DNA from 3 places in the Giesbergeria giesbergeri genome. Region 2 is predicted to be linked to each of the others. Evidence: predicted binding sites of a transcription regulator. Region 2 holds the regulator's gene; each other region holds the start of a gene.
What was found. Region 2 encodes FNR, which switches genes on or off when oxygen is low (the NO sensors DNR and NnrR bind a similar motif). Its sites were predicted from a motif close to TTGATNNNNATCAA; they were not measured.
Positions count from the first base shown of each region.

Region 1: ACYVB2_RS08170 (DUF3149 domain-containing protein) is a predicted target of FNR. The motif match lies at 3,758-3,771, and genes of this name have one in related genera.
Region 3: ACYVB2_RS13475 (OmpW/AlkL family protein) is a predicted target of FNR. The motif match lies at 5,392-5,405, and genes of this name have one in related genera.

Region 1 covers NZ_BAAGYJ010000003.1:39,310-49,677, forward strand. Annotated here, with positions in the region: gene ACYVB2_RS08145 (COG3014 family protein) at 1-533, shown strand, start outside; gene ACYVB2_RS08150 (YcfL family protein) at 560-958, shown strand; gene lpoB (penicillin-binding protein activator LpoB) at 996-1,601, shown strand; gene ACYVB2_RS08160 (hypothetical protein) at 1,613-2,506, shown strand; gene ACYVB2_RS08165 (alpha/beta hydrolase) at 2,539-3,516, shown strand; gene ACYVB2_RS08170 (DUF3149 domain-containing protein) at 3,537-3,686, opposite strand; gene ACYVB2_RS08175 (MFS transporter) at 3,829-5,115, shown strand; tRNA gene ACYVB2_RS08180 (tRNA-Gly) at 5,216-5,291, shown strand; tRNA gene ACYVB2_RS08185 (tRNA-Thr) at 5,315-5,389, shown strand; gene ACYVB2_RS08190 (hypothetical protein) at 5,391-5,804, opposite strand; gene ACYVB2_RS08195 (PH domain-containing protein) at 5,801-6,178, opposite strand; gene ACYVB2_RS08200 (FAD-binding oxidoreductase) at 6,223-7,653, opposite strand; gene ACYVB2_RS08205 (cob(I)yrinic acid a,c-diamide adenosyltransferase) at 7,802-8,374, shown strand; gene ACYVB2_RS08210 (methyl-accepting chemotaxis protein) at 8,371-9,930, shown strand; gene pap (polyphosphate:AMP phosphotransferase) at 10,032-10,368, shown strand, end outside.
Region 2 covers NZ_BAAGYJ010000002.1:616,334-626,701, forward strand. Annotated here, with positions in the region: gene ACYVB2_RS07005 (MotA/TolQ/ExbB proton channel family protein) at 1-474, opposite strand, end outside; gene ACYVB2_RS07010 (energy transducer TonB) at 499-1,218, opposite strand; gene ACYVB2_RS07015 ((2Fe-2S)-binding protein) at 1,359-1,583, opposite strand; gene ACYVB2_RS07020 (alpha-hydroxy acid oxidase) at 1,681-2,811, opposite strand; gene ACYVB2_RS07025 (Fe2+-dependent dioxygenase) at 2,821-3,510, opposite strand; gene ACYVB2_RS07030 (TonB-dependent receptor) at 3,546-5,711, opposite strand; gene ACYVB2_RS07035 (SWIB/MDM2 domain-containing protein) at 5,989-6,366, opposite strand; gene fnr (fumarate/nitrate reduction transcriptional regulator Fnr) at 6,539-7,261, opposite strand; gene hemN (oxygen-independent coproporphyrinogen III oxidase) at 7,486-8,868, shown strand; gene ACYVB2_RS07050 (sulfite exporter TauE/SafE family protein) at 8,874-9,587, shown strand; gene ACYVB2_RS07055 (sulfite exporter TauE/SafE family protein) at 9,601-10,368, opposite strand, start outside.
Region 3 covers NZ_BAAGYJ010000010.1:30,872-41,239, reverse strand. Annotated here, with positions in the region: gene glyS (glycine--tRNA ligase subunit beta) at 1-642, shown strand, start outside; gene ACYVB2_RS13500 (hypothetical protein) at 656-1,276, shown strand; gene gmhB (D-glycero-beta-D-manno-heptose 1,7-bisphosphate 7-phosphatase) at 1,285-1,878, shown strand; S-adenosyl-L-homocysteine riboswitch at 1,885-1,965, shown strand; gene ahcY (adenosylhomocysteinase) at 2,042-3,475, shown strand; gene ACYVB2_RS13485 (TlyA family RNA methyltransferase) at 3,500-4,501, shown strand; gene metF (methylenetetrahydrofolate reductase [NAD(P)H]) at 4,498-5,364, shown strand; gene ACYVB2_RS13475 (OmpW/AlkL family protein) at 5,475-6,089, shown strand; gene ACYVB2_RS13470 (septal ring lytic transglycosylase RlpA family protein) at 6,204-6,824, shown strand; gene ACYVB2_RS13465 (23S rRNA (adenine(2030)-N(6))-methyltransferase RlmJ) at 6,836-7,729, opposite strand; gene ACYVB2_RS13460 (serine/threonine protein kinase) at 7,861-9,702, shown strand; gene rplM (50S ribosomal protein L13) at 9,908-10,336, shown strand; gene rpsI (30S ribosomal protein S9) at 10,346-10,368, shown strand, end outside.

The sequences.
Region 1 (10,368 bases), on a different contig from region 2:
CTTTGGCAGGCTTGCTGGGTGCCATTGCAGCTATTGCCACCGAAAAAGCCGACGACCGCATGTGGCGCATGTTGCCAGGCCGTGTTTATGTAGCACGGGGTTATTTGCCTCCCGGTAAGCACCGCGTGCGTATCAATGGCCGCGAAGTAGAAACCGAGATTGACGTGGGCGGGCAATATGCGTTGGTGCCGCTGCGTTTGCACGAGCAGCAAATTCTGGTGGGTCAGGTGGCCACCATTGGTGCCTTGGCCGCAGGCGCTGCACCAGGGCCAGTGCCCGCTCCCACCAGCACGGCTGCACCCGCCAGCCCTGTGCAGCCACCAACCAAAAAAACCTCTCTAACAACAGCACCCAACCGCCGTACGGTGGTGGCGCCTGCCGAGGCCGCGGAGCCACCGCCCGCACACAACGTGGAGCCAATGGCAGCCCCATCGCGCTCATCTGGCCGCCCACCACAGCGCACCCGCCCTTATCCGTCTTGGCCCGTTGGTACGCCTAACATGCCCGCACCGTTGCCCAGTGGGCAGCAGTGATGGCTTTTTTCTGGAGGATGTGTGTGATGAATTTCCGTTTGACACTGGCCAGTGCGGCCACGGCTTGGTTTGCCCTGATGGGCAGCGCACAGGCCCAATACCACGATCCAGCCACCCCCCCTGCGGTGGCCGATAAGGTGTTTTTGAGCAGTGATGCCAAAGGCGTGGCCGTGACAGAAATGCGCATCCAGCCCAAAAATGGCGTGCTGGTGGTGCAGGCCGATTTGCTGAATATGCGCCACAGTGAGCGCACGGTGTACTACCGGTTCCGTTGGGTCGATGGTGCGGGCAACCAGGTGGGCGATGGCGAAGCCTGGAAACAATTGCCACTGATGGGTATGGGCCGCCAAACCGTCAAGAGCGTAGCCCCCAGCAGCGAAGCCAGCGATTTCCAACTGGAAATGAACGTGGATCGCCCCCGTTGAGTGGCTGGACGGCCTGTTTTTTCACATTCTTTTCGCTATGACCTTCTCACGCTATCCCCTTTTGCTGGCCGCACTGGTTGGCACCCTGACCCTGACCGCCTGCCAGAACCCGCAGGTACCCACCATCCGTTTTGACCGTCAGGTCAACTACGGCGATGCCAAAGGCGTCGAGTTGGTAACCAACGAGTTTGGTTCTACCGACCTGCAAATGATTGCCGAGAAAATGACCGGCAGCTTGCTCGAGACGGGCATCTTTCAGGGCCGCCCCACCGTCACCATTTCTACCGTCAAAAACAAAACCAGCGAGTACATCGACACCACCAATGTGATGCACTCGATCCAGACGGCGCTGGTCAAGTCGGGCAAAGTGCGTTTTGTGCGTTCCATCAACGAGATGCAGGCCGGTGTGGATGAGCTGCAACGCCAAAACCAGAGCGGCCTGTACAAGCAAAACAGCACGGCCAAAATTGGCAACATGACCGCTGCCCGCTACAGCATGGAGGGCGAGCTGACCAGTATCGTCAAGCAAACGGCAGGCACCAAAGACGTTTACTACAAGTTCACGCTCAAGCTGTTTGATGTGGAAGAGGGCACCATTGAATGGCAGGACGAAAAAGAAATCCGCAAAACTACCCGCCGCTGAAAGGAGCATCCATGCAACGCAGAAGTACATTGGCCGCCGCAGCAGCCTGGATAGTCGGTGCTGCTTGGGTGGCTGGCCCTGCCAGCGTGCAAGCGCAGCCAGCGCCGCGCATTGCCGTCACCGATCTGGCTTACACCCCACGGGTGTCGGAATACTTTGAGGCGGGCACCGAGCAAGGCAGCTCCCATACGCGCGACACCCGCTGGAGCAGCACCACCAGCGAGCAATACAGCTCTACCTATGTGGCGGGGCGCTACAGCTATATCGAGCAGCGCCAGCTGTACTCTTTTACCAACGACATCAAGGGCGCACTGCTGCGCGGCACGGTGTTCCGGCTGGTACAAGGCAAAGCCTTTGATGCTGGCGCACCACAGCCCACCAAGGCTGAACAGGCATTGCACCAGTTGCAAACGGGACGCATGGCACGGCCCAGCCGCCAGCCCGAAGTGCGCGACATCATCGCCCGTATCAAGAAGGGCGAGTTCAACGGGGCCGACTATGTGCTGTTTGGCGCTGTCTCGAGCGTGCAGTTTCGCGATGCACTGTCGCCACTGCAAGGCACGAGCAGTGCCACGCACCAATATGGGCTAGATCTGTTGGTGGATTTTTCGCTCATCCACACCCGTACTTACGAAATCAAGGCGGCCTTCTCGGCCCAAGGTGCTGGCAACGACACCAAGATTTTGTCGAACCGGGGCGATATTGCCCCACCCAACCGGGCCAAGGTGATGCGCGAAACCTCGCAAAGTTTGGCAATGAGCGTGTATGAGCAGCTGGTAGATCAGTTGGGCTACAGCGATCCGCGTCTGTCGCGTGGTGTACGTCCACCACCCTTGTCGGATGGCGAGCCAGAACCGTATCCAGACCAGCCCCCCCCGCCTCCACCCGTGACTATTCTGCGTTGATGCCACAACAATGTCGGCTTGAGGCCCGCTGTATGCGGGCCTTGTTGTTTTTGCTGGGGCTATCTTGGTGGTGGCCCCATGCAATGGCTTGGCCTGCCTCGCACCCCACAGAACTGTCTAGACCTTTGTTGGCCCCCAGCCGTTGGCAAGAGAGTCGCTGGCCCACCACACCAGGGGAAGCAGATTTGCCCGTGCTGCACCGAGGGGCGTTGTTGCCACCGTTGCGCTATCGGGTTGTGGTATTGCCCGGCTCTGGTTGCGCAGGCATGGGTGCCATTGCACCGCGCTATTTTGCGGGGTTGCTCCATGCCGAAGTGTGGGTGTTGCACAAACCCGGCATTGAGGTGGGACATATGACACCACCGACCCAGTGCGCCCCCGCTTTTGTCCAGACCGATGCGCTGGCATGGTGGCATCGGCAGGCTCAGGCGGCGCTAGAGGGCTGGTGGCAGCGCACAGCCCACAGCCCAACAGCCACGCTGCCCACGGTGTTGGTTGGAATTTCTGAGGGGGCGGAGCTTGTACCTGCTTTGGCACCTGTGGTGCCCGGAATGGCCGCGATGGTGTTGTTGTCGGCACCGGGCTTGGACCCGCGCGAGACGGCCGTCTTGCAAGCACAACGCCTAGGCCGCTGGCCTGAATGGCAGGCCTTGGAGCGTGCGCAGGCCAGCCCGTTGCCCGATCACACCCTTTACCAAGGGCGCAGTCTGCGTTACTGGCGCGACCTTTGGCACTGGCCGTTGGAGCAGCCATTGCGCAACAGCCCGTGGCCCTTGTTGCAAGTGTGGGGTGATGCTGATGCGTTGGTGCCTGCACAGGCATTTGCCTTATGGGCGCAGCGGATGCGACAGCGCCCCGCTCCGTGGTGTGTGCGCCAGTTGCCCGGTGCCGATCATGGCTTACAACACGGTGCCCAAGATGGGGTGCAACAGCTATGGCACTGGCTTGAGCAGTGGGCACGCCAGCCCTTGGCCGGGCTGTGTGCGCCTACCACGACCCCTGCTGGGTAGGCACAGGGTTGCCAGCAGAATCACTTCTGCCGGTCGGCCTCCTTTTGGTCGGCGTCAATCTTGCGTTGCAGCACATACACAAACGCAACCCCAGCCACCACCATCATGGCAATGCCGATGATGCTCATCAGGCCATAGTCGGTAGTGAAAAGGTCGTTCAGCAGCTTCATGGGAGCCCTCCGGTTGGAATAAAAAACCATTGTATGGGCCGGAATTCTGGTGATGGCCTTGGATGACGGTGTTGATACAGGTCAACCGGGCACACCGAACCCCTGTGCTGCAAGAAAATCGCACTGCTTCTAAGATGGCTGCATGAGTACCACGTCTGCCCCCGCCCATCCCGAGGCTGCAGCCCTGCGCCAAGATATACGCACCATCAGCCTGATTGGTTTGGCCCACGGCAGTTCGCATTTTTTCCACATGCTGTTGCCGCCGCTGTTTCCGTGGCTGATCGCTGAATTTGGCTTCAGCTATGCCGAGTTGGGCTGGCTGGTCACGGTGTTTTTTGTCATCTCGGGGGTGGGGCAGGCGCTGTCGGGTTTTTTGGTCGATCGGGTGGGGGCTCGGCCTGTGCTGTTTTTTGCTTTGGGCAGCTTTATGTTGGCCGGTGTGACTGCAGCGACCGCGCAGGGCTACGCTGGGCTGGTGCTGGCAGCCGCTTTGGCGGGGTTGGGCAATGCACCGTTCCATCCGGTCGATTTCACTATTTTGAACAAGCGGGTGTCGGCGGCACGGCTGGGGCATGGCTTCTCGGTGCATGGTATTTCGGGCAACTTGGGCTGGGCCGTGGCCCCGTTGTTTATGGCCGGGCTGACCACGGCCACTGGCTCGTGGCGGCTGGCCTGCTTGTGTGGTGCGGCGCTGGCGTTGTTGGTGCTGGCGTTGTTGGTGCTGGCGGTGATGGTTTGGCAGCGAGATGCCTTGGATGACCGCCAAGGCGCTTGGGGGCATCCCAGCGGTAGCCACGCCAGTGCTGCGGCGCCAGAGCACCCGATGGCCTTTTTGCGCCTGCCATCGGTGTGGCTGTGTTTTTCATTCTTTTTCTGGAGCACCTGTGCTCTCAGTGCCATTCAGAGTTTTGCCAGTCCTGCCTTGCAGCAAATGTATGGGCTGCCCCTGAACCTGACGGCACTGGTGGTCACGGGCTACATGCTCTGTGGTGCCGCTGGCATGGTGGCGGGTGGTTTTCTGGTGGGGCGGGTAGTGCGGCTGGAAAAGACGATCTCGGTCTGTTTGGTGGCATCGGCCGTGCTGCTGGTGCTGGCAGGCACAGGCTGGCTGCCGGGCACTGCTGCCTTGGCCTTGGCGGCACTGGCAGGGCTGGGCACGGGCATTGCTGGCCCTTCACGCGACATGCTTATCAAGCGTGCAGCCCCACCGGGGGCCACAGGCCGGGTGTATGGCACGGTGTATTCGGGGCTGGATCTGGGCTTTTCGGTGGCGGCTCCCGTGTTTGGTGTTTTGCTTGATCGTGGTTTGACGGGCGGTATTTTTTATGGCTCGGCCCTGGCTTTGCTGTTGAGCGTGGCCTCTGCCACGCTGGTGGGCATGGGAATTTGGGCGCGCACTCGGCACCCGGTGGCCCCAGTGAGCCCCTGAATCGGCTATTTTTGAGTGAGGTGGCTTGCACGGTTAGTTTTTCGGAATATAATAGCGGTCTTACTTCAGTAAGCGCATGGTTTTCAAAAAACCATCATCTGCGGGATTAGCTCAGTTGGTAGAGCGATACCTTGCCAAGGTATAGGTCGAGAGTTCGAACCTCTTATCCCGCTCCAGTTTTTTCCTTTGCGTACAAGCTGCCCATGTGGCTCAGTGGTAGAGCACTCCCTTGGTAAGGGAGAGGTCGCGGGTCCGATTCCCGCCATGGGCACCAATCATGGTTTACGCAGCCAGTGCACCAGCATGGGTGCCGCGCTCAAAAATGCCAAACCAAACACCAAATAATTGCCTGATGCTGGGTTAAATTCTTGCGCAATCCGAGGCCACGGTCTGTGCATCAGCCATCGGCCCAGTGCCACATCAAACAGGGCCATGAAGGTCGCCAACCCCAGGCCTAGCGCGGCATGGTGCCAAGCGGTGTGCAAGCCCAGGCCGGGCACCATGAACCAGCAAATGGCCCCCGCCAGCAGCGATCCTGTCAGGGCGCTGCGCTGGAGTGCCCGCTCTTTACCCCAGCGGGGCACCGCCCACACGGTGCGTGCGATGCCGTGCAGGGTTTCAGCACCGGCCAATAGCACACACAGGGCCAAAATCCGCAGGGCGGTATCCCACGCCAAGCCATGGCTCATTTGAGCACATAGCTGGCCAGCACGGCCTGCACCTCGTAGATATTGAGTGTCTTGTTGAACTGCTTTTGCAGGGGAACGGGGGTGCCAGAAATCCAAATTTTGAGTTCGGCATCCAGATCAAAAGTGCCTGCGGTTTCGATGCTGAAGTGGGTAATGCTTTTGTAGGGGATGGAGTGGTGTTCAACCTTGCTCCCGGTCAATCCCTGTTTGTCTACCAGCACCAGGCGCTTATCGGTAAAAACGAAGTAATCACGGATCAATTGGTAAGCATGTTCTACCTGCTCACCGGGTGCCAGAATGCGCTCGAATTCTGCGGCAATCTTGCGGGTGTCTATTTTGGAGGCATTGCCCAATACGCCGTCAAAAAGGCCCATAGTGGTTTTCTCGCTGGTGAAGGGTGGTAGGAGGTGGCTGTGCGTTACCAACTAAAAATTTTGCCGGGGTTCAAGATATTGTGTGGGTCTAGCGCCTGTTTGATGGCCCGCATCACGGCCAACGCGGGCGTCCCTGCCTCATCGACCAAAAAGCCCATTTTGTGCAGGCCCACGCCATGCTCGCCGCTGCAAGTGCCTTGCATTTGGATGGCCCGTTGCACCAGCGACTGGTTGAGCTGTTCTGCCTGCGCACGCTCTTGGGTGCTGTCGGGATCGATCAGGTAGCCAAAGTGAAAATTGCCATCCCCCACATGACCAACTAAAAAGTACGGGATGCCGCTGGCATCGGCTTCGGCCACCGAGTCCAGCAAGCAATCGGCCAAGCGGCTGATGGGCACGCAGGTGTCGGTGGACATGGCTTTGCAGCCGGGGCGGCTGGCAATGGCGGCAAACAAGGCATTGTGCCGGGCCGTCCATAGCCGGGTGCGCTCTTCGGGGGTGGTGGCCCATTCAAAATCATTGCCACCCAAATCGCGGGCAATCTCTTGCACCGTTTGCGCCTGCTCTTGCACGCCAGCGGGGGAGCCGTGAAACTCCATCAGCAATAAGGGCTCCTCGCGCAGACTCAGTTTGGAGTAGCGATTGACCATGCGTACGCTGTGGGCGTCGATCAGTTCTACCCGGGCAATGGGCACCCCCAGCTGTATGGTCTGGATGACGGTGCGCACCGCAGCCTCAATGCTGGGAAAAGAGCAGATGGCTGCCGATACCGCCTCGGGCAGTGGATAGAGCTTGACCGTGACTTCGGTGATGATGCCCAAGGTGCCTTCGCTGCCCACCATCAGGCGCGTCAGGTCGTAGCCTGCGCTGCTTTTTTTGGCGCGTGAGCCGGTGTGGATCACGCTGCCATCGGCCATCACCACTTGCAGTGCCAGCACGTTTTCGCGCATGGTGCCGTAGCGCACGGCATTGGTGCCGCTGGCACGGGTGGCACACATGCCGCCCAAGGTGGCGTCGGCGCCGGGGTCGATGGGGAAAAACAGGCCCGTGGATTTGATGGCGTCGTTGAGCTGTTTGCGTGTCACGCCTGCTTGCACTGTCACGGTGAGGTCGTCGGCGTTGACCGACAACACTTGGTTCATGCGCGATACGTCCAGACTGATACCTCCCTGCACTGCCAGCAGGTGGCCTTCCAGCGAGCTGCCCGCACCAAACGCAATGATAGGCACGGCGTACTGCTGGGCCAGTTGCACAGCGTCGCGCACGTCCTGAGTGCTTTCGGCAAAGACTACGGCATCGGGTGGCGGCATAGCCGCATAAGCCGATTCGTCACGCCCATGCTGTTCGCGCACAGCTTGGGCTGTGGAGCATTGGGGGCCAAAGCGGGCTTTGAGTGCCTCTAGGCATGCTGTGGGCGCAGTGCGGGGAGCAAATGCAGGTGAATGGACGTGGGACGGTGCGGCAGGGCTGTGCATGGGCGAACTCTCCGGGGGAGGCGAAGAATACCACCGGGTCGATAGAGAGACTCAAAGGCCCGAGTATGGGTTTATGGGGCACTCTGGCCGACAATCCCCTATGGGCTGCCTGCGCGGTGCGGCGGCCACCGACCAGGGGAAAGAATTTATGGGCAACCGCCTGACAGAAATCGCCACACGCACCGGCGACAATGGCACGACAGGTTTGGGCAACAACCAGCGTGTCTCTAAAGACAGCCTGCGTATTCATGCATTGGGCGATGTGGACGAGCTCAACTCGCACATGGGGCTGCTGTTGTGTGAGGCACTGGCATCAGATGTGCGTGAATTGCTGATCGATGTGCAGCACCAACTGTTCAACCTGGGGGGGGAGCTGTCTATTCCTGGCTACCAGTTGCTGCAACCGCAGGCGGTGGTGCAACTGGATCAGGCACTGGCCCACTACAACGCGCAATTGCCACGTCTGTTGGAGTTCATTTTGCCCGCAGGCAACCGTGCTGCCAGCCAAGCGCATGTGTGTCGCACGGTGGCCCGCCGCGCCGAGCGGGCAGTGGTGGCCCTGGGCAATGAGGAGACCCTGTACGACACGCCCCGCCAATACCTCAATCGCCTGTCGGATCTGATGTTTGTGCTAGCACGGGTGTTGAACCGTGCAGAGGGAGGGGACGACGTCTATTGGCGCAGCAGCCGGTTAAGCCAAGATCAGGAGAACACACAATGACATGGAGCCTTGCACGGTGGCGCATTGGTTTGCGCCTGAAACTGGGTTTTGGCATATTGATGGTGATGATGTTGCTGATGGCCGCCATTGCCATCTTGCAAATGAGCCGGGTAGCCCAAGCCAATAGCCAATTGGTGGATGAAGACTGGGTCAAGGCAGAGGCCACCAGCACCATCGACACCCTGACACGGGCCAATGCCCGCCATACGATGGAGTTGGTGCTGTTTGCTGATGCTGCCCATCTGGCCCAGAGTAAGGCAAAAATTGCTGCCAACCGCCAAGCCATTGACCAGGCTCTGGCGACGCTGGAGCGTTTGGTGCAGGGCACAGAGGGCAAGGCGCTATTGGCCCGTGTGCAAGAGGCGCGGGGCCGCTATGTGCAGTCGTTCAGCCGCGTCAGTGGTTTGGTAGAGGCCGCAGAGCATTCCAAGGCACTGCAATTGCTGCAAGGCGAGACCTTACCCACTCTGGACGCACTGCAAACCGAGGTCAGCGCGCTCAACAATCTGCAAAAGCAGCGGGTGGACAATACTGGGCACTATGTGCTCAAAGAGATTGGCACCGCCCGTTGGCTGCTGTTGGCCCAAGCCTTGGCCGGGCTGGTGCTGGGCACGGTGCTGTCACTGTGGATCACGCGCTCTATTGTGGCCCCACTCAAACGGGCAGTGCAAATTGCCCAACAGGTGGCCGCTGGTAATTTGGGCAGCCCCATTGAGGTGCAGGGCCAAGACGAAACCGCCGAGTTGCTGCACGCTTTGCGCGAGATGGACGAGGGTTTGAGCAAGATTGTGGCCCAAGTGCGCAGTGGGGCGGAGAACATGGCCAGTGCCACACGGCAGATTGCTGCAGGCAATATCGACCTGTCTTCGCGCACTGAGGAAGAAGCCAGCGCACTGGAGCAAACGGTGGCCTCTATGCACGAGCTGACCAGCACAGTGCGCCAAAATTTTGAGCACAGCAAAACGGCCAACCAGATTGCCGATGCGGCGTCCAAGGTGGCTGTCAAGGGGGGGGAAGTGGTGGCACAGGTGGTCAACACGATGGATGCCATCAATGTGTCATCGCGCAAAATTGCCGACATCATCAGCGTGATCGATGGCATTGCCTTCCAAACCAATATTCTGGCGCTCAATGCAGCAGTGGAGGCGGCACGGGCGGGTGAGCAAGGGCGGGGCTTTGCGGTGGTGGCCTCTGAGGTGCGCAGTTTGGCCGGACGTGCCGCCAGTGCTGCCAAAGAGATCAAGGCGCTGATTGATGCCTCGGTGGGCAATGTCAGTGCGGGTTGTGCCCATGTGGAGCGTGCAGGGGCGACGATGGATGAAATCGTTGTCAATGTGCGCCGCGTGACCGACATCATGGGCGACATCGCCCATGCCAGTGAAGACCAAAGTGCGGGCATTGACCAAATCAACCAAGCCATGTCGCAGATGGATCAGGTCACGCAATCCAATGCGGCGCTGGTGGAGCAGGCTGCCGCTGCTGCACAGTCATTGGAGCAACAGGCGCAGAGTCTGGTGCGTGCCGTCAGCGTGTTCCAGTTGCGCGAAGACCGTTAAGGCTACCTTGACCGGGTGGTAGGTGGCTACCCGGTTCAAACTCTCTGCCCAAATGGCCCGCCAAAGGCTATATTGGTTGCTTCCCATGCTGGAGGCCCGCCATGTTTGAATCCGCAGAGATTGCGCACAAGGTCAAGAAATCGGTCTATAAAAAAGCTGTTCCGGCACTGCGGGCGGCGCTGCTGGAGGCGCAGGTCGATCTGTACGAGGGCAAAAAAATGCCGGTGGTGCTGTTGATCAGTGGCCAAGATGGCGCTGGTAAGAGCGAGACCATTAACCTGCTCTACGAGTGGATGGACCCACGCTTTCTGTCTACCTTGGCATTTTCTTTGCCCAGTGAGGAGGAGCGTGAACGCCCGCCCATGTGGCGCTATTGGCACGCGCTGCCGCCCAAAGGGCGCATTGGCATTTTTGCCGGTTCTTGGTATTCAGACACCA
Region 2 (10,368 bases):
AGCACCAATGGCAATCAAGGCATGGTAGATGCCCCAAACCGTGCCAAACAGACCAATAAAAGGGGCCGTAGAACCCACCGAGGCCAAAATAGCCAGCCCCGATTGCAGACGGGCCGTGAACTCATCAATGCTGTTGCGCAGGCAGCCCGTGACCCAATCACTCACATCCAAGCTGTCGTGCAACTGGCCTTTGGTATTGCGGTGGTGGGCAGTGGCCTCGCGCCCCTCAATGGCCAACTGGCGAAAAGGATTGGCTGGATCAGCACCGAGCTTTTCCAACCCGGCGGCAAAATCTTCACTGTGCCAAAAACCCAAGGCAGCCCGTGCGTGTTTCTTGAATTTCATGATGTCCAGCGCCTTGACGATGATGACAATCCACGATGCCAGCGACATGCCCAGCAGCAGTACCGCGACCAAACGGGTCACAAAGTCACCCTGCATCCAGACGTGGGCCAAGCCAAATTGCGATTCCATGAAAACTCCTGACGATGGATTTGATTATTCGAGAACAAAATTGATCGGCACCAGATTCCACATGGTCTCGGGCACGCCGTTGCGCTTGCCTGGCACAAAGCGCCAGCGCATCACGGCCTCTTGGGCTTGGCGATCCAATCGGTCATAGCCACTCGATTGCTGTAATTCCACTTTCTGTGGCAGACCATCAGCACCAATGAGCACACGCAGCACAACCTTGCCTTGCTCGCCCATGCGCTTGCTGATGGCAGGATAGGCTGGGGCCGGATTTTGCAGATAGGCGGCATGGCTTGACGGCAATTCAATCCGGGGCGGTGCCGGTGGAGCAGGCGGTGCTGGAGGGGCCGGTGGCGCTACTGGTGCAGGTGCTGCGGGTGCAGGCGTTGGCACGGCCTCACTGGCCTGCACCACAGGGGCATTGGGGGTGGCAGGGGCTTGAGCCACAGGCAACGGCATAGGTGCCGGTGCAGGCCGAGGCACTGGTGTTTTGACAACCGCCGGACGGGGCAAGGGCGGTGTTTTTGGTGCTGGCGGTGCCGGGGGGGGAGGTGCTGGTGGAGGTGCCGCAACGATCACCTCGGCCACCACTTCCGCAGGCACCACCACGTCTTGTGGAACCGCCTTGCGCAATAACCCGGCCTCTAAAGTCCATAACCCGACGGCATGGGCCAACACCACGCCAGAAGCAATGAATGCATGGCGCGCAGAAACGGCAGGAAAAGCAAAACGATCAGAAGAAGACATAGAACCATCAATAACGGCCAGCACCCAAAGCCAATATGAAACTCAAACCCCGTGGCACCTGCTCAACGGTGAAATATCCACCAAGCAGAAACCACTACCAACAGGGCACTTCCTGCCAAGATGGACAGCATCATGGCGCATCACACCCCAGCCCCATGGGAATGGGGGGCGGCCAACATATTGTGCAAAGCGGCCACAGGTCGACTGGCATGGCACTGCGCCACCACCTCTCGGGCACAGCCCTCACAGCGGCCACATTGGGTAGCCACACCCAGCTCGAACTGGATGTCGTCAAAGCCCATCCCTGCATGGGCATGGCGGGCGATTTCACGGTCAGAGACACGGCGGCAGACACAAACGATCATGGCAAAACACCAAATCAAGACTGGCAGTTAAAAGACAGCCTGATTATAAATGAGAATTTTTCTCATTCAATAAAGTCTATGCCATCAAGATGGGATTTCATCGAATGCCCAAAGGAGGCATAGGCAAAGAAACAGCAGCCACGTCCGCCAACGTAGCGCAACCCATCAGCGCCATCGTGGCTTCCAACTCATCACGCAACAGGCGCAGCACATGGGCCACCCCCGCTGCCCCCGCGTTGGTCAGCCCATGAATGGCCGGCCGCCCCACCAGCACCGCACTGGCCCCCAGCGCCAGCGCCTTGAACACGTCAGTGCCTCGGCGAATGCCACCATCGACCAACACAGGCAAGCGCCCCTCTACAGCCTGCACTACAGCAGGCAAGGCTTGGGCTGTGGTGATAGCGGTGTCTAGCGTGCGTCCACCGTGGTTAGAAACCACCAGACCCGCCACACCAATAGCCGCAGCTTGTCGGGCATCCTCCGGATGGAGCACACCCTTGAGCAGTACCGGCAAACGGGTAATGGATTGCAGCCATTGCACATCTTCCCAAGTAGGGGCATCGTGCAAGAGATCATGGAATAAAGCACTTTGTCCGCCCTGCAAGGGCCGTGCTGGGCGCGGGGCTAAGCCATCCAAATTGACAGCACGAATGCCGGGGGGCAACTGAAACCCCGCCCGACGCTCCCGGTCACGAATACCACTGACGGGGGCATCCACTGTCAATACCAAGGCTTCATAGCCGGCAGCCTCAGCCCGCTGCACCAAAGCACGGGTAAAGCCCCGATCATGCTGTAAATACAGTTGAAACCAGAGAGCACCACGGCCCGGATCTGCCAGAAAAGCATCGGCCACCGTTTCCAGCGGTGTGCTGGCTTGGGTGCTCAACACCATACCTGCCCCCAAAGCGGCAGCAGCATAGGCGGTAGCCACTTCACCATCCACATGGGCCAGCCGCTGAAAAGCCACTGGGGCCAACATAATTGGATGGGCCAGCGTGCGCCCTAACAAGGCAACCCGGGTATGCCCACCTGCCACACGCTGCAACACACGTGGTTGCAGCCTCCAAGCATCCCACGCTGTGCGATTGGCTTGCAAGGTGATTTCATCACCGGCACCACCGCCAAAATAGGCCCAAGCGTTATCGTCAAGGCGTTGTTGGGCTAATTGCTCGTGGTCGGCCAAATTGACAATGCCCGCAGGCACCGATTGGCGTTTCAAGGTGTGCATCATCGGGCGTTAGACATCAGCCCACATGCGCAGCAGGTTGTGGTAGGTGCCCGTCAGGCCCACTACAGCAGGCGCGCCTTCGCCCACCGCAGCGCGCAAGCGCAGCAAGTCCATGTCCATGTCAAACAACAACTGGCGCTGCTCAAGCGAGCGCACCATACTCTCAATCCAGAAAAAACTGGCAATGCGGGCACCCCGTGTGACCGGCGCCACTTGGTGTACGGTAGAACTGGGATACAGCACCATATCACCCGCAGGCAATTTGATGGCCCGCTCTCCTTGGGCCTCACGAATGAGCAATTCACCACCGTCATACTCTTGTGGCTCAGCCAGAAAAATCGTGCACGACAAGTCGCTACGCACCCATTGCTCAGGGTAATGCGAGCGCAACACAGCACCATCCACATGGTTGCCATAAAAGTTGCTGTCGCCGCTGTAACGATTGAACAGCGGGTTAAAAATCTTCTTGGGCAGGGCCGCTGAAAAGAACAAGGCATCGCGCTGCAACGCGGCCAGCACCAAGGCACGCAATTGCTGCGCTTGGGTGCTGTCTTGGGCCAATTGTTCGTTGCGCTTGTGCGCCAGCGCCTGTCCCCCCGCACTGCTGCGCCCGTCTCGCCAAGGGGCATCATCGCCCAACAAAGTGCGAGCAGTCTGAACCTCTTGCGGAGTCAGGATATTTTTCAGATGCAAAAACATACGGGGCAGACAGTGCGTTGTGTAGAAGATACCGCTTAGAAACGGGTCTTGAGCGTCAGTTGCACCGCACGGGCAGCACCGGGCGCATAGAACCCACGGTACAGGCTATCGGCATACAACTCGTCGCTCAAGTTGGTGATGTTGAGCTTGAGCGAGGTTTTCTCGTTGAAGCTGTATTCCACCATCGCATCAGCCGTGACAAAGCTGTCGGCCACCACTGCACGCGAGCCTTCCGGATTTTGCTTGCCACGGTAGTTCAAGCCAGCCCCCACACGCAACTGTGGTGTCACGGCGTAGGTTGTCCAGAAGCTGCCGCTGTGCTTGGGCGTCAGGCCAGGGCGGTCGCCCTTGACCTGGGCACCCCCACCGTTGGCGGCCAAAACCACATTGCTTTCGTCAATCTTGGCGCTGGGGATCCAAGTGTGGTTATAAAACACTTCCCAACGCGGTGTCACACGCCCGGCCAAGTTGAACTCCATCCCTGTGGCATGGCGCTTGCCCGACAACAATTGCTGGGTTGATGCGGTATCAGGGTCGGTGTTGCGTTCGTTGTATTTCTCGCTGTAGAACGCGGCCACCCCTAGGCTGGCACGCTTTTCAAACAGTTCAAACTTGCCACCAATTTCAAAATTGCGGCTTTTCTCTGCGGGGGTATTGGCTGTTTTTTCTGTGCCAGCATTCGGGTTGCCAAACTGGTAAGTGTCGCCCGACGTGTTGTACGAAGTGCCATACGACACATAGTACGAAGCCAGATCATTGGGCTGATACAAAGCACCAATGCGTGGGCTCCAGAGATCATCGGAACGGGCGTGGCTCAAGTCGGTACTGGTGTGGTACGACGCCTTGAAGTGGTCATAACGCAAACCTGCCACCAACTTGAACGCAGATGTCAGGCTCATCGTGTCTTGTGCGTACAAACTCACATTGCGCGCCGTGAAGCTGTTGTAAGCTGGCACGCCACGGGTGTCTGCACGCCAGTCGCCATTGTTGGGTGTGCCTACCGTCGTGTTCAAGCCACTGGGAGTTCCAGCAAAGTTCTGGTTGCGATCAGCGTCATCGTGGTAAACATCTACCCCGGCAATCAGTGCGTGCTTCTTACCCAGCCAGTCGAAGGTGTTGGTGTAATCACTTTGCAGTTGCGTCAAATCGCTACTGCCCACCCGACCCTTAGGGGTACGAGAGACCACCGTGCTGCTATTGATGTTTTCTAGCGTGGTGCCCGTGCCAAAGCGAATCACACTGGCCCACAAATCGCGTTCATAGGTGCCGTGGCGCAAACGGGTGTTCAGCTCGCCACGATCATCAAAACGGTGAATATGCGACAGCGTGACATACTTGGCCGAAGTGTTCAAATAATCACTGTTGAGGCCATAGTAATTCTTGGCAGGCAACGATGGGACGATCACGCCGTTGTCCAAAAACCAAGGATGGTTGTACGAAGGACGCCCCTGAATGTCCAAATAGTACAGCCCGACTGAGAACTCATCACGGGTGCCAATACCCCAACTGAAGGTGGGCGCAATGCCACGCTTTTTCTGCGTAGCACCGTGGTTGTCGGCGTTGTGCACCATGGCATTGACGCGCAGGGCTGCGTTTTCTCCCGTCTTGAAGTTAAAGTCGCCCGTCACGCGGTGTTCATTGCCCGTGCCAATGGTGTAACTGGCTTCGTGCTGATCCATCAACAATGGCGCCTTGTTGACTTGGTTAACCACGCCACCCGTCGAGCCCTTGCCAAACAACATGGAAGCAGAGCCTTTGAGCACTTCTACCCGGTCGTTGTTGAAAGTGTCGCGCTCGTACAGTGGGGCATCTTTCATGCCATCAATGTAGATGTCTCCTGCCTGGCCCAAAGAGAAGCCGCGCAAACGCACATCTTCTTCGCCGGTTTCGCCTGCCTGAAAAGTCACCCCCGAAGTGGTGCGCAGCACTTCACGGAAGTCGTCTTGGTTACGGTCGTCCATCAGGCGCTCAGTAAACACCGTGACGCTTTGCGGAATGTCGCGCAGTTCTTGCTGGCCTTTACCAATGGTGGTCTTTTTGACCTGCAAAGTGTCTTTGCTTTGGATTTGCACCGCTTCACGCACTGTCACCGCAGGCAAGGTGGCACTGGGCGCCTCGTTGGTCTGCGCCCAGCTGCCCATCGAAGTCGCCAACATCAAGGCACCCAGGGGGAGCAAAGGCTTGTCAAAACCTGCGGCCATACGGCCCGACAGCACAGCGGGCTGCAACTCGGGCATGGGGGTTGTTTTTTGCAAATGCGGTGCGGGTTTCTTTGCCAATTGGGCCTCCGTAGATAGGTCATTGCCATCGGCACCACCATTGGTGCCGATACAGGTACGAAGCAGTGGCTAGAAAAATTGGCTGTGCATCGTCGAACTGTCAATCTTAAATCAAATAACAAGTATTCTCATTCATAAGTAAAGTTCAGGCAAAAAAAAGGCCGGCAAAGCCGACCTGGTGTGCAAAGCGTGCGAACGCTTATTTCACATGCTTGCCGATCAGACCAGCCATTTCGAACATCGAAACTTGGGGCTTGCCAAACACCTTCTTGAGCTTGGCATCGGCGTTGATGTTGCGCTTGTTGGCTTCGTCTTGGAGCTTGTGCTCTTTGATGTAGGCCCACAGCTTGCTGATGATCTCTGTGCGGGGCAGGGGAGCCGCACCCACCACAGCGGCCAGTTCGGCGCTGGGGGTCAGGGGCTTCATGAAAGCCGCGTTGGGAGTGCGCTTTTTGGCAGCAGGCGCAGCCGCTTCAGCAGCGGGAGCGGCTGCAGCCTTGCCGGCCTTTACAACCTTTTCGGGTTTGGCGGCAGCAGCGGGAGCGGCCTTGGCCGGGGCTTTTTTGGGAGTTGCCATGTTGGGTTTCCTTGTGAATAACGGGCAGTGTGAACCAGCGAAAACCAGTTTCTCCACTGGCTGGAGCGATGCTACTGGGAAAAAAAGGGCTTTCCAAGGGGAGGGGCGCTTTTTTTGCCACAAACTATGACAGAAACCCAACCAATAGCCTGCCTCAGATACGGCGCAGTGCTCAATGGCAAGCTTGTTGGTTATTGACAATGCGTTTGAGCGCATCGGTGCTAAGAATGCGCACATGGCGCTGACGCACTTCTACGATGCCATCTTCCACAAACTTGGAGAAAGTGCGACTAACGGTCTCTAACTTCAGGCCCAAATAGCTACCAATCTCTTCGCGGGTCATGCGCAACACCAGTTCTGACTGCGAAAAACCACGGGCGTGCAGACGCTGTACCAAATTGAGCAAAAAGGCTGCCAAACGCTCCTCAGCCCGCATGCTGCCCAGCAACAACATCACTCCGTGCTCGCGTACGATCTCACGGCTCATGATTTTGTGGACATGGCTTTGCAAGGCCGTGACCTCACGCGAAAGCTCTTCAATCCGGTCAAAGGGCATAACGCAAACCTCTGCATCTTCCAATGCAATGGCATCGCAGGTATGTCGGTCATTGACGATGCCATCCAGACCGATGACTTCGCCTGCCATCTGAAAGCCAGTGACCTGATCGCGCCCGTCCTCGGTAGCCACACAGGTTTTGAAAAACCCTGTGCGAATGGCATACAGCGAGGTAAATGCCTCGCCATTGCGAAACAAAGTGCCACCACGCTTGATTTTGCGCCGGGTAGCCACTACTTCGTCAATGCGTTGTATTTGTGCATCCGTCAATCCCAGCGGCATGCAAAGCTCGCGCAAGTTGCAGTTGGAACAGGCGACTTTGATGGTGTGTGGATTCATGGCGACTCGGAGCTACTTCAGATAAATCAGCCACACTGCCATCCCCTTGACCCGATTGCGCAGTAAGGCATTGCTGGGGCGGGAAAGATAGTGGACATGTTCAAATTATCGCCCATCCCCCACTGCTGCCAACACAGTGCGCCTTTGGTGTTTGCTCTTGACAGACGTCAACGCCTGTCTGGCCCATTTACGGCACAGTGCATTGGCACTTAAGGAATTTTCCCATGACCGTTGTTTCCCCCGAATTGCTGACCCGGTTTGATGTGCCCGGACCGCGTTACACCTCTTACCCAACGGCAGATCGCTTTGTGGAGGCTTTTGGTGCCAACGACTATGTGCTCGCGTTGCAACAACGCAGCGTGGGAACATCGGCCAAGGCGCTGCCACTGTCGTTGTATGTGCACATCCCTTTTTGTGAATCGCTGTGCTACTACTGCGCCTGCAACAAAATTATCACCCGGCACCACGACCGGGCGGAAGTCTATCTGCGCTACCTCAGCCGTGAGGTAGAACTGCATACCGCCCATTGTGGCAAAGGCCAAGTAGTGAGCCAGCTGCATCTGGGCGGTGGCTCGCCCACCTTCTTGTCAGATGAAGGTCTGCGCGAACTGATGGCGATGTTGCGCAGCCACTTTACGTTGGCTCCCGATGGGGAGTACTCCATCGAGATTGACCCGCGCACAGTAGATGCCGGGCGGCTGGCCTTGCTGGCCGAACTGGGCTTTAACCGCCTGAGCTTTGGCGTGCAAGACTTTGACCCCGAAGTCCAAAAGGCCGTACACCGCATCCAACCTGCCGAACAGGTGTTTGCACTGGTAGATGCGGCACGCGCCTTGGGTTTCGCCTCCATCAACATCGACCTGATTTACGGCCTGCCACGCCAAACACCTGCATCGTTTGAGCGCACCTTGGCCCAAGTGGCGCAGTTGCGCCCCGATCGCATCGCGCTGTATGCTTATGCCCACCTGCCCGAACGCTTCAAGCCACAGCGGCGCATCGTATGGGCCGATTTGCCAATGGCCTCTGCCAAGGTCGCCATGTTGGCACGCTCATTAGAGGCTTTTAGTGCAGCGGGCTATGTGTATGTGGGCATGGATCATTTTGCGTTGCCCGATGATGCGTTGGCCGTAGCCAAGCGCCAAGGACGCCTGCACCGCAATTTTCAGGGCTACAGCACCCAACCCGACTGCGATCTGATTGCACTGGGCGTATCGGCCATTGGGCGTGTGGGTGCCACCTACAGCCAAAATGCCAAAACTCTGGACGAATACTACGACCACCTGAACCAAGGTCGTCTGCCCATCGTGCGAGGCTTAGCCTTGACACGCGACGACTTGGTGCGCCGTGCTGTCATCATGGCCTTGATGTGCCAAGGCGAGCTGCTGTTTGAGCCCTTAGAAGCCGCTTGGCTGATTGATTTTCGCCAGTATTTTGCCGTCGAGCTAGGCGTGCTACAAGAAATGGCCGGCCAAGGGTTGGTGATTTTCAACGCCGATGGGGTGCAAGTCACAGAGATGGGCTGGTACTTTGTACGAGGTATTGCCATGACTTTTGACCGGTATTTGCAGGCCGACCGGAACCGAACACGGTTTTCCCGCATCATCTGAAGATGATGCTTTTTTCAGTGGCCTGGACGGCCTTGCTCATGGGGCTGGTCGGTGGGCCGCATTGTTTGGCTATGTGCGCAGCCCCTTGCGGTGCCGTGGTGGGTGCAGGCACCAACACCCCCCCCGAACAGCCCGTGCATTGGCAGGGCGCTCCACCACAACACCAGCGGCGTGTATGGGCTTACCACCTTGGCCGTCTGCTCGGCTATGCCGCTGTGGGCGCTCTGGCCGCAGTAGCAATGCAAAGTTTGGCTTGGCTCACAGTGCAAAGTGCGGCCTTGCGCCCGGCTTGGACGATGCTGCATGTGGGCGTGCTGGCTTGGGGGTTGATGATGGTGGTGTTGGCTCGCCAACCCGCTTGGGTAGAACAAACCGGACGGAGCCTCTGGCAGCGGGTGCGGCCTGTGGTGGCTAAACCGGGGGGCGTGTTTGCAACAGGTTTTCTGTGGGCCTTGATGCCCTGCGGTCTGCTTTACTCGGCCTTGTTAGTGGCCTCTCTCAGTGGCAGTGCAGTGTCGGGTGCCATCACTATGGCCCTGTTTGCCGTGGGCAGTGGCCTGTGGCTGGTGGCAGGGCCGTGGCTGTGGCTGCGTTTACGCCAGCGCCTCAAGGTGCATGGCGACCGTGGCACACGACTGGCAGGCATTTTGCTCTGTGGTGTGGCCTTATGGGCACTGTGGCTTGATGCCACCCATGGGCCAGAACTGTGGTGCAGTTGATGGCCCGGTTGCGTTACAACGCGGCATATCCCTTCCAAAACATATAAACCGCCAGCACCAGCAATAAGCTGGCAAAAACCCGCTTGAGTTGGCGCACAGGCAAACTGTGGGCCGCACGAGCGCCCAGAGGGGCCGTGAATACACTGCACGCGGCAATTACGCCCAAAGCTGGCAACCACACATAACCCATGGAATGTGCAGGTAGACCGGGCACCGAAAAGCCCCCCAGCACATAACCAGCCACGTTGAACACTGCAATCGGAAAACCCAAGGCGGCGCTGGTAGCCACAGCATTGTGGATGGGCACGTTGCACCAAGTCATGAAGGGCACGCTGATAAACCCCCCCCCAGCCCCCACCAACCCAGCCAAAAAACCAATGCCACTGCCAGCGGCTACCTGTCCTGCCACCCCTGGCATTTGTCGGGATGGTGCTGGTTTGCGGTCACGGAACATCTGCAATGCAGAAAAACCCACAAAGACCCCAAAAAACAGTGCCAAAAAAGACCCTTTAAGCAAGGAGAACACCCCCAAGCTGGCCGCCATCCCTCCCAAAGCGATACCGGGGGCCAACCGCTGAACCAAATCCCAACGCACAGCACCACGGCGGTGGTGCGCACGCACACTGGAGATAGATGTAAACAAAATAGTAGCCATCGCCGTGGCAATGGCCATCTTGACGGCCAAATCAGGAGATACAGCCCGCTCAGTCAGAAAATAGGTCAGAAAAGGCACCAACATCATGCCGCCACCAATACCGAGCAGTCCGGCAAAAAAGCCCGT
Region 3 (10,368 bases), on a different contig from region 2:
CGCGACCCGTTCGCGCTGCGCCGCCATGCCTTGGGCGTGATTCGCATGTTGGTGGAAAAAGACCTGCCGTTAGACTTGGGCACACTGCTGGCCAGCGCCGTTCCGGCCTTTGGCGACAAAATCCAAGACGCCACCCCGGCTCTGGCCGACTTTATCTATGACCGTCTGGCAGGCTCCTTGCGCGAGCAAGGCTACCGCGCCCAAGAGGTGGAAGCCGTGCTGGCCCTGCGCCCGCAACGTCTGGCCGAAGTCGCCAAGCGCCTCGAGGCTGTGCGCGCCTTTGCCGCCCTGCCCGAAGCCCCCGCTTTGGCCGCTGCCAACAAGCGCGTAGGCAACATTTTGAAGAAGGCCGGCGAAGTCGATGCCCATGTCAACCCGGCACTATTGCAAGAGCAAGCAGAACAAGACTTGTTTGCTGCCTTGCAACGCTTTGTGCCCGAGGCCAATGCGCAATTTGATGCGGGCGACTACACCACCAGCCTACAGACGCTGGCCGTGCTGCGCGCACCTGTCGATGCCTTCTTTGATGATGTGATGGTCAATGCAGAAGAGCTGGATCTGCGCCTGAACCGCCAAGGTCTGCTCAAAACCCTGCACGAAGCCATGAACCGCGTGGCCGACTTGTCACGTTTGGCCGCTTGAGGGCAAAACAGGCATGGCATTGACGGCACAGCAACGCATAGCATGGTGGCTGTTTGCGCCCCCTGCACTGTTGGCCGGATTGCGCTGGCTGTTGCAATGGCAAGAAGGGCGCGGCCCAACCATCACCGCGCTACCACTGTCACCCTTTGCTGGGGCGCAGCCCTTGTCGGCCATGCTCTGGCAGTTGGCTGGGCCATTGTTGGCCTTGCTGGTGCTAACGCTCGGCCTGTGGCTGGTGCGGCGGCGCTGGGGCTGGCACACCGTGCAACGCATGCTGTTGGGGTTGTGGGTTGCCGTTTGTTTGGTGGGCTGTGCAGCCTTGCTGTGGCGGCCCTACAACCTACAAGGCTTGCAACCCTTGGCCCCGGTGCAAGCACAAGTCTTGGGCAGCCATGCCAAACTTCCCAATCTGCGCAGCACCGGTGGCACCGAGCTGGTATTGCGCATCGCCAACCTAGAGCCTTTGCAACAGGTGCTGATCGACGATCCACAGGCGGCCCAATGGCAACCTGGGCAAACCACATTACTGTTGCAATGGGCGCAGGGACGCCATAGAGGCTTGTTTATCACGGGTTGGCAGGTGCTTGCCCCCACAGCGCCAGCAGCTACCACACCTGCGGCTTTGCTCCCATAATCTGGCCCATGAAACTCGCCATTCTTGACCGTGACGGCACCATCAACGCCTTGGGCGAGGATGAGTTCATCACGTCCCCTGCTGACTGGAAACCCCTGCCCGGCGCTTTGGATGCCATTGCCCGACTCAACCATGCGGGCTGGCATGTGGTAGTGGCTGCCAATCAGCCAGGGCTGGGGCGTGGCCTGTTCGACATGGTCACGCTCAATGCAGTGCATGCGGCCATGCACAAACAACTGGCCGCTGTAGGAGGGCGCATTGACGCGGTGTTTTATTGCCCCCACGCCCCCGATGAAGGTTGTCATTGCCGCAAACCCGCTCCGGGCCTGCTAGAGCAGATTTGCGAGCGTTATGGTGTCGACCCAGACAAAGTGTGCATTATTGGCAGTTGCTTGTCACACATGCAGGCAGGTGCCGCTGTGCATGGCATTCTGCACTTGGTTTGCACCGGCCAAGCCGCCGGAGTAGACCCCAGCGCACCGCTGCCCCCCGAATGGCCCGCCGGTGTCCAAACCCATACCAGCATGGTGGCGCTGGTGGATCATTTGCTGGCTCCCCCCAAACCCCCAGCCACCACTGTGCTGTCTGCCAACTCCGTATAATCGGCCACTTCCGAGGAGCGTTGCAGCGCCCCCAGCACAGCGGGGCGTGAGGCTCGGAACCCACCCTAGCAACGACGCTCATCCACTTCCGGTGCGGTGAGCTTTTCTTTTCTGCAATTTCCGTGTCGGCCAGTGGTTTGTTCACCCCTGTTTGGAGCCGCCCATGAATGCACCTTCTTCCACCTTTGCCAACGCCGATTGCGCGATTGCCGACATCACCTTGGCCGCTTGGGGCCACAAAGAAATTCGCATTGCCGAGACCGAAATGCCCGGCCTGATGGCCATCCGCGAAGAATTTGCCGCCAGCCAGCCCCTCAAGGGCGCGCGCATCACCGGTAGCTTGCACATGACCATTCAAACGGCGGTGCTGATTCAAACGTTGGAAGCACTGGGCGCACAAGTGCGTTGGGCCTCGTGCAACATCTTCAGCACCCAAGACCACGCCGCCGCTGCCATTGCCGATGGTGGTACGCCCGTGTTTGCTGTCAAAGGTGAATCGCTCAAAGACTACTGGGACTACACCCACCGCATTTTTGAGTTTGGCGCAGCCGGCACCCCCGGCGAAGGCCCGAACATGATTTTGGACGATGGCGGCGATGCCACCATGCTGATGCACTTGGGCCAGCGCGCCGAGAAAGACCTGTCCGTTTTGGACAAGCCCACCAGCGAAGAAGAAACCATCCTGTTTGCCGCCATCCGCGCCAAACTGGCGGTAGATGCCACTTGGTACACCCGTAAGTCGGCTGACATCATCGGCGTGACCGAAGAAACCACCACCGGCGTCCACCGCCTGAACGAGATGTCGGCCAAGGGCACGCTGCTGTTCCGCGCCATCAACGTCAACGACTCCGTCACCAAGAGCAAGTTTGACAACCTCTACGGCTGCCGCGAATCCTTGGTGGACGGCATCAAACGCGCCACCGATGTGATGATTGCCGGCAAAGTCGCCTGTGTGGCCGGTTATGGCGATGTGGGCAAGGGCAGCGCCCAAGCCCTGCGCGCCCTGAGCGCCCAAGTCTGGGTGACCGAGATTGACCCCATCAACGCCCTGCAAGCCGCGATGGAAGGCTACAAAGTGGTCACGATGGAATACGCCGCCGATAAGGCCGACATCTTCGTCACCACCACCGGCAACCGCGATGTGATTCGCCACGAACACATGGTGGCGATGAAAGACCAAGCCATCGTCTGCAACATCGGCCACTTTGACAACGAAATCGATGTGGCCTCGATTGAGCAATACGAGTGGGAAGAAATCAAGCCGCAGGTAGACCACATCAAGTTCCCCGATGGCAAGAAAATCATCCTGCTGGCCAAGGGCCGTTTGGTCAATTTGGGCTGCGCCACCGGCCACCCCAGCTTTGTCATGAGCGCCTCGTTTGCCAACCAAACCATCGCCCAAATTGAGCTGTTCACCAAGCCCGAGCAATACCAAGCCGGTAAGGTCTATGTGTTGCCCAAGCATTTGGACGAAAAAGTGGCCCGCCTGCACCTGAAAAAAGTGGGTGCCATGCTCACCGAGCTGACCGATGCCCAAGCCGCCTATATTGGCGTACCGAAAAACGGCCCCTACAAGGCCGACAGCTACCGCTACTAAGCCAACCAGAGAGTGTGACCCGCTATGCGTGCAGATGTTTTTTTGGTAGAAAAAGGCCATGCCGCCACGCGCTCGCAAGCGCAGCGGCTGATTGCAGCCGGGGTGGAGTGGCGCTTGTCGTCCTTTGCGCCGTGGCAAAAAGTGGCCAAAAACGGCGATGAAATCCCAGTCATGGCCGAGTTGCGGTTACTCGATAGCGCCGAGGCCAAATACATCTCGCGCGGTGGTCTCAAACTCGAAGGGGCGCTGGCCGCCACGGGCTTTTCCGTGGCCGGGCTGCGCTGCTTGGATGTAGGCCAAAGCACCGGCGGCTTTACCGATTGCCTGCTGCAACAAGGCGCAGCCCAAGTGATTGGCGTGGACGTGGGCCACGGCCAGTTGCATGAGCGCCTGCGCCAAGATGCGCGGGTGGTCTGTGTGGAAGGGCTGAACGCCCGCCACCTGACCGCCGAGAGCCTGCAAGCGGCCTGCGAATTGGCGCTGTCTGAAGTGGTGGAAGAAGACCCCGAAGACAACGACACCCAGCCCGTGGCCCCGTACAGCTGGATGCGCAATGGCGGTGTGGTCGATGAAGCCTACGACGACAGCGATGATGCCAAAGAGCACGATATCGAAGCCTTCAAAGCCGAGCGGGCCGCCAAACAGCAAGCCCGTCAAGCGGGCACGCTGCCGGTGCAACACCGTCGCCGTGCTGGGCTAGAAGACGTCAACATCACGCCGGAGTTTGACTTCATCACGGGTGATTTGTCGTTTATCTCTTTAACCTTGGTGCTACCGGCCTTGGTGCCCTTGCTGGCTCCCGGTGGCACGCTGCTGATGTTGGTCAAACCGCAATTTGAACTGCAACCCGGCCAAGTGGGCAAGGGTGGCATTGTGCGCGATGCCAGCCTCTATCCGGTGGTGGAGCAGCGCCTCCGCGAGGCTTGCGCCAGTGCTGGGTTGCCAGTGCAAACGTGGCTAGATAGCCCGATTGCTGGCGGTGATGGCAACCGCGAATTCTTTATTTCTGCTCGGAGGGCGGCATGAGCGCATCCAAACCCCTTTCTTCTGCTGTTAGCGCATTGCCGCTGAGTGTGGAATTTTTCCCACCCAAAACTCCCGAGGGGGCTGAGAAGCTGCGTGCCGTGCGCCAGCAACTGTATGCACTGCGGCCCGAGTTCTGCTCCGTCACCTACGGCGCGGGCGGCTCGACACAAGACGGCACGCTGCAAACCGTACAGGCCATCTTAGACGAGGGCCAACAAGGCGCTTCGCATTTCACCTGTGTGGGCGCTTCGCGCGACTCGGTGCGCGAAAAGCTGGCCCTGTTCCAATCGATGGGACTGCGGCGCTTAGTGGCCTTGCGCGGCGATTTGCCCAGCGGCTACGGTGGTATGGGTGAATTTCGCTATGCCGCCGATCTGGTGGCTTTCATCCGCGCCGAAACCGGCGACCACTTCCACTTGGAGGTAGCAGCCTACCCCGAGATGCACCCACAAGCCAAATCCCCAGAAGCCGACTTGCAAGCCTATGTGGCCAAAGTCAAGGCCGGGGCCAATTCGGCAATCACACAATTCTTTTTCAATACCGATGCCTATTTCCGCTTTGTCGATGACGCACACCGGCTAGGCGCTGACATACCCGTGGTGCCAGGCATCATGCCCATCATCAACTCCAGCGGCATCTTGCGCTTTGCCGATAGCTGCGGGGCAGAGGTGCCACGTTGGATTCGCCTGCGCCTGCAATCCTATGGCGACGATACCGCCAGCATCAAAGCCTTTGGCTTGGATGTAGTCGCCCAATTGTGCGAACAACTGCGCCAAGGCGGGGCACCTGCTTTGCACTTTTACACCATGAACCAAAGCACAGCCACACTGGAAATTTGCCAGCGCCTCGGCCTAGCACAGTGATGTTTTTTTACCCAGCCAGCATGGTGCTTGACGCATGTCAAGCACCATCCGGGCGTAGCGTTTTCCAATCCAGCCTAGGGAATGTTCCCTGGTTTTTCCGGATTTCCTTCATGAAAAAAACTACCCTGGTCGCCGCCCTGCTGGGTACCGTGTTGTCGTCCTCCGCGTTTGCACAACCAATCACCGAAGGCTCCTGGATGGTGCGTGCCCGTGCTGTGCATCTGGACAGCAGCAACGGCGACTCGACACCTCTGGGCCTGTCCGTCAACAACAAGTGGCTGCCAGAAGTTGATTTCACTTACTTCTACACCAAAAATCTGGCTGTCGAGTTGATCCTGACCGTGCCACAAAAACACACCTTGTACTCCAATGGTGGTGCTATCGGCTCCTTCAAGCACCTGCCTCCCACCCTGACAGCACAGTACCACTTTACCGATCTGGGCAAGATCAAGCCCTATGTGGGCGCTGGTGTCAATTACACCCGCCTGTCGAGTGTGAACTTCGCGCCTACGGTGGCCGCCGCCCTCAACCCCTCGGTAGACAAGAACAGCTGGGGCTTGGCTATTCAAGCCGGTGTTGATATTCCACTGGGCAACAATCTGTACCTGAATTTGGACGTGAAAAAGGTGCAAATCCGTACCGATGTGTCCTCTTTTGGCAAGAATGTGGGTGAATTCAAGGTCGATCCCGTACTGTTCGGCATCGGTCTGGGCTGGCGCTTCTAAGCCCCCCACTGTTGGCCTGTCCATCCCGCCTTGTGCGGGATTTTTTCTGGGTATGGGGCACCTATCCACTGCGCTACCATCAGCGCCCCTGCTTTTTTGGAAAGGCCCTGGCGCATGTCCCTGTTGCCAACTATCCGATGGTGGCGGTGTCGCCCCGTGCAACTGCTGATCTATGCTTTACTGACGCTGGGAGCAGGCATCGCCAGCGCCAACGACTCCACCACGCCACCGCCGCCGGAGGAAGACTCCCCCAGCGCCACCACCACCCCACCGCCCCCGGCTCTAGGCCTCAAGGTGCCTGACGCTGGAGCATTGGTCGTGCCGGTGCAAAGCGATCTCATCGGCACCGACAGCACAGGCAAAACGGCACCAGAAGCTACCGGCTTGCCCCAAGTAGATTTGCAGTTTCCGCAGGAATATGGCTTGGCCTCTTGGTACGGCGCCAAACAGCATAAGAAACGCACCGCCAGTGGCGAATTATTCGACATGCACGATTTCACGGCGGCCCACCCCACCCTGCCCTTTGGCTCCAGGGTGTGTGTGCGCAGCGCCCTCACCGGGCGTGAGGTCGTCGTGCGCATCAATGACCGGGGGCCACATGGTGGCAAGCGTGTCATCGATATCAGCCGCGCGGCGGCTGAAGCCTTGGGCATGGTTCAGCTTGGCACCAAGCCTGTGACCCTGCATACCTTGCCCGACGACGATAGCACTTGTCCACCACCGGAGTCAGACTAAGCGGCCCACCTCTAGCTGCCCGACTCTAAGGTGTGGGCAGCATTGCGGTCTTGCCCCAACCACTGCACCATTTGCGGCAACGCCTCCTTCAACGTTTCTTTCAGCGTGTAGGGTGGGTTGATCAAAAACATACCACTGGCTGGCAAGCCTGGGCGTTTGCTCTGACCTTCTAGGGTTTCGGTGATTTTGCTGGACTTGACAGTGAGTGTGGCGTGCAGCCAACTCTTGCCCGCCTTCTGGGCCATCGTCTTGAGGCGCCGGGGCAAATCATGCGCTTCGGGGCGTGGAATGATCGGATACCAAATCGCATAGGTGCCCGTAGCAAAACGCTTGAGACCATCCTGCACCATATCGAGCACCTTGCCATAATCGGTCTTGATCTCGTAACTCGGATCGCACAACACCAGCGCACGCCGCGATGGTGGGGGCAAAAACTTCTTCACCCCTTCAAAACCGTCTTCGTGCAGCACAGCCACCTGGCGGCCTGCCTCCAGTTGGGCCACATTGCCCACCAAGGCACGCATGTCTGAGGGGTGCAACTCAAACAGTTTGAGTTTGTCGTGGCTGCGCAGCAGCCGCTGGATGATGAAAGGCGAACCCGGATAGATCTTGGTGCTGGCACCCGCGTTAAAAGAACGTACCAAATCGATATAGGACTGCAATGCCGGAGCCAATGGCACATGGGCCGCACCCGGCACCGTCAAGCGTTGGATACCATCGGCAGCCTCGGCGCTGGTTTTGGCGTAATCTCCATCAAGACGGTACAGGCCCGCACCCGCGTGGGTGTCCAGCACCATCAGGGCGGCCTCTTTTTCGGTCAGGTGTTGCAGGGCGGCAATCAGCACAGTGTGCTTGAGCACATCGGCATGGTTGCCTGCGTGGAAGGCATGGCGATAACTGAACATGGCCCTATGGTAACGATCACTGCGCTGGATCAGCATTTTTTCATCGTTATCATGGATGATGGCGCTTTTTTACGGCATCTGCGCTGATTGTTCTTGATGCCCTTTTCTTTTGCCCTCTGGTAGCCGCCACCATGTCCGAACCCTCCCCCAGCACCCCCGTATCCGCCATTTACCATGCGGATGCTTTGCCCCCGGGGACACGCTTGGGTGAGTTCGAGATTCTTGCGCTGCTGGGCGTGGGTGGTTTTGGCATGGTGTACCAAGCCTTCGACCACTCCCTGCACCGCTCTGTGGCGATCAAGGAATACATGCCTGCAGCGTTGGCAGGGCGTGCGCAAGATCTGTCTGTGGCAGTGCGGGCGCTGGCCGATGTGCCCGCCTTTGAAGCCGGGCTACGCTCCTTCATGGGAGAGGCGCGGATGCTGGCCCAATTTGACCACCCTTCATTGGTCAAGGTGTTTCGCTTCTGGGAGGCCCACCATACCGCCTACATGGTCATGCCGCTGTACAGCGGCATGACTTTCAAGCAAGCACGATTACAAATGCGTGCCCCCCCCTCCGAGGCTTGGCTGCGCCAAGTGCTGTGGTCGGTATTGGGCGCCCTGCGCACACTGCATGAGGGGCACACGCTGCACCGTGACATCTCGCCCGACAACATCTTCTTGCAAGATGCTGGCCCCCCAGTGCTGCTAGACCTTGGCGCAGCACGCCACGCCATCAACGACCGTGAGCGCAAGCACACCGCCGTACTCAAGGTCAACTACGCGCCCATTGAACAATATGCCAGCGGAGATGCCGACCTGCCGCAAGGCCCGTGGAGCGATCTGTACTCACTGGCCGCCGTGGTCTATGGGTGCCTGTGCAATGACATGCCCGAGCCATCCACCCTGCGGGCCATTCGTGACCGCATGGTGCCCTTTGCCCGTGTAGCCCGTACTGTGGGGCAACAGTTTGGTCAGGTCTACTCACCGGCCTTCGTCAATGGCATCACGCAAGCCTTGGCACTGCGCCCACAAGACAGGCCCCAAAGCATCGATGCCTTGCTGCAACTGCTGGAGATGACAACTGCCCCAGCCCCACTGGGTGCCTTTGACTTTCGGGCCGCTTTGGGAGACATTTGGGTGGAGCCCACCGACCAGCCCAACGCCGGCCCAATTCCAACGGTAGACCTGTCTTCACCCAAGGCCGTCAGCGCCGGCCCAATCCCCGCCCCCGCAACCTCCTCGCACAGCCGCCCAATGGCCGATGCTGGCGACACCATCTTGCTAGAGGACGTGCAGGACACCCTGCTCATGCATGGGCCAGACACCCTCATCCAAGAGATGCCCCCCGAACCTATCGGGCTGGAGTCGAGTTGGCCCGAGCGGGCCTCACGGCGCCCCCACACCACCAGCACACCAGCTGCGGCCCCTACCAAGGCTGGGCGCCGCTGGGTAATATGGGCGGCCGTGGCTGCGGTGGCGGTGGCAGTGACTGCCGGGATCGGAGCGTATGCAAGCCGCAGCCCAGCCAAGGCCACAGCCCCCGTCGAAGACATCATCACCGAGAAGGCAGACCCCGTTCCCACGCCCGCTCCAACCACCACGCCAGCGCCCCCGCCTGAACCAGCAGTCCCCACCGCCGAAGTGCTGCCAGAAGGCCCAGCGCCAGCCTTTGTTGAGAAAACCGACCCACGGGCACTGTCGCAAAACGCCCCGCCCAAACCGCCTCCCAACCGCAAGCCCACCAGCACAGCCACGGCCACTGCAACTACCACACCGGCCCCAGCCCCAACAGCCCCGGCGGCAGAAGCCCCTGTAACCCACGCCCCCAGCCCCCCCAAGCCTGCGCCAGCGTTGTGCGAAGACAGCGGTGTATTAACCCGCAGCATGTGCCTGCGCCGGGAGTGCCGCCAACCCGCTTTTGTCAATTTGCCCGCCTGTGTGGAGTTTCGCAAGCAGATGGAGCCGCTGGAAGTACGTTCATCCAATTAAGACTACCCGTCAAATAGCCTGCGCTATATAATCGCGGGCTTCGCAGCGTTTGCGCGACTCCGCGGCGAAGGGTAATCAGTGGTTCAACACCTGCTTTGCCTATACCACCTAAGAGGTTTCCTCCAGAGAAACACCGACCGTGGAAAAGAGTCCCCAGGACGCCAGCCCCTGTTCAGGCTGGTCAAACCCTCGAAAGAAACACAGCATGAAAACTTTCAGCGCCAAGCCCGCTGACGTGCAGCACGAGTGGTTTGTGATTGACGCCACCGATAAGGTGCTCGGACGGGTAGCCAGCGAAGTTGCCCTCCGTCTGCGCGGCAAACACAAAGCCATTTACACACCTCACATCGATACTGGTGACTTCATCGTCATCATCAACGCTGCCAAGCTCAAGGTCACCGGTACCAAGAACCTGGACAAGGTGTACTACCGCCACTCTGGCTACCCCGGCGGCATCACAGCCACCAACTTCCGTGACCTGCAAGCCAAGTTCCCTGGCCGCGCACTGGAGAAGGCTGTCAAGGGCATGTTGCCCAAGGGCCCACTGGGCTATGCCATGATCAAAAAGCTGAAGGTGTATGGCGGTGCCGAGCATCCGCACAGCGCCCAACAGCCCAAAGTGCTGGAAATCTAAGGAGCCGAGATGATTGGTGAATGGAACAACGG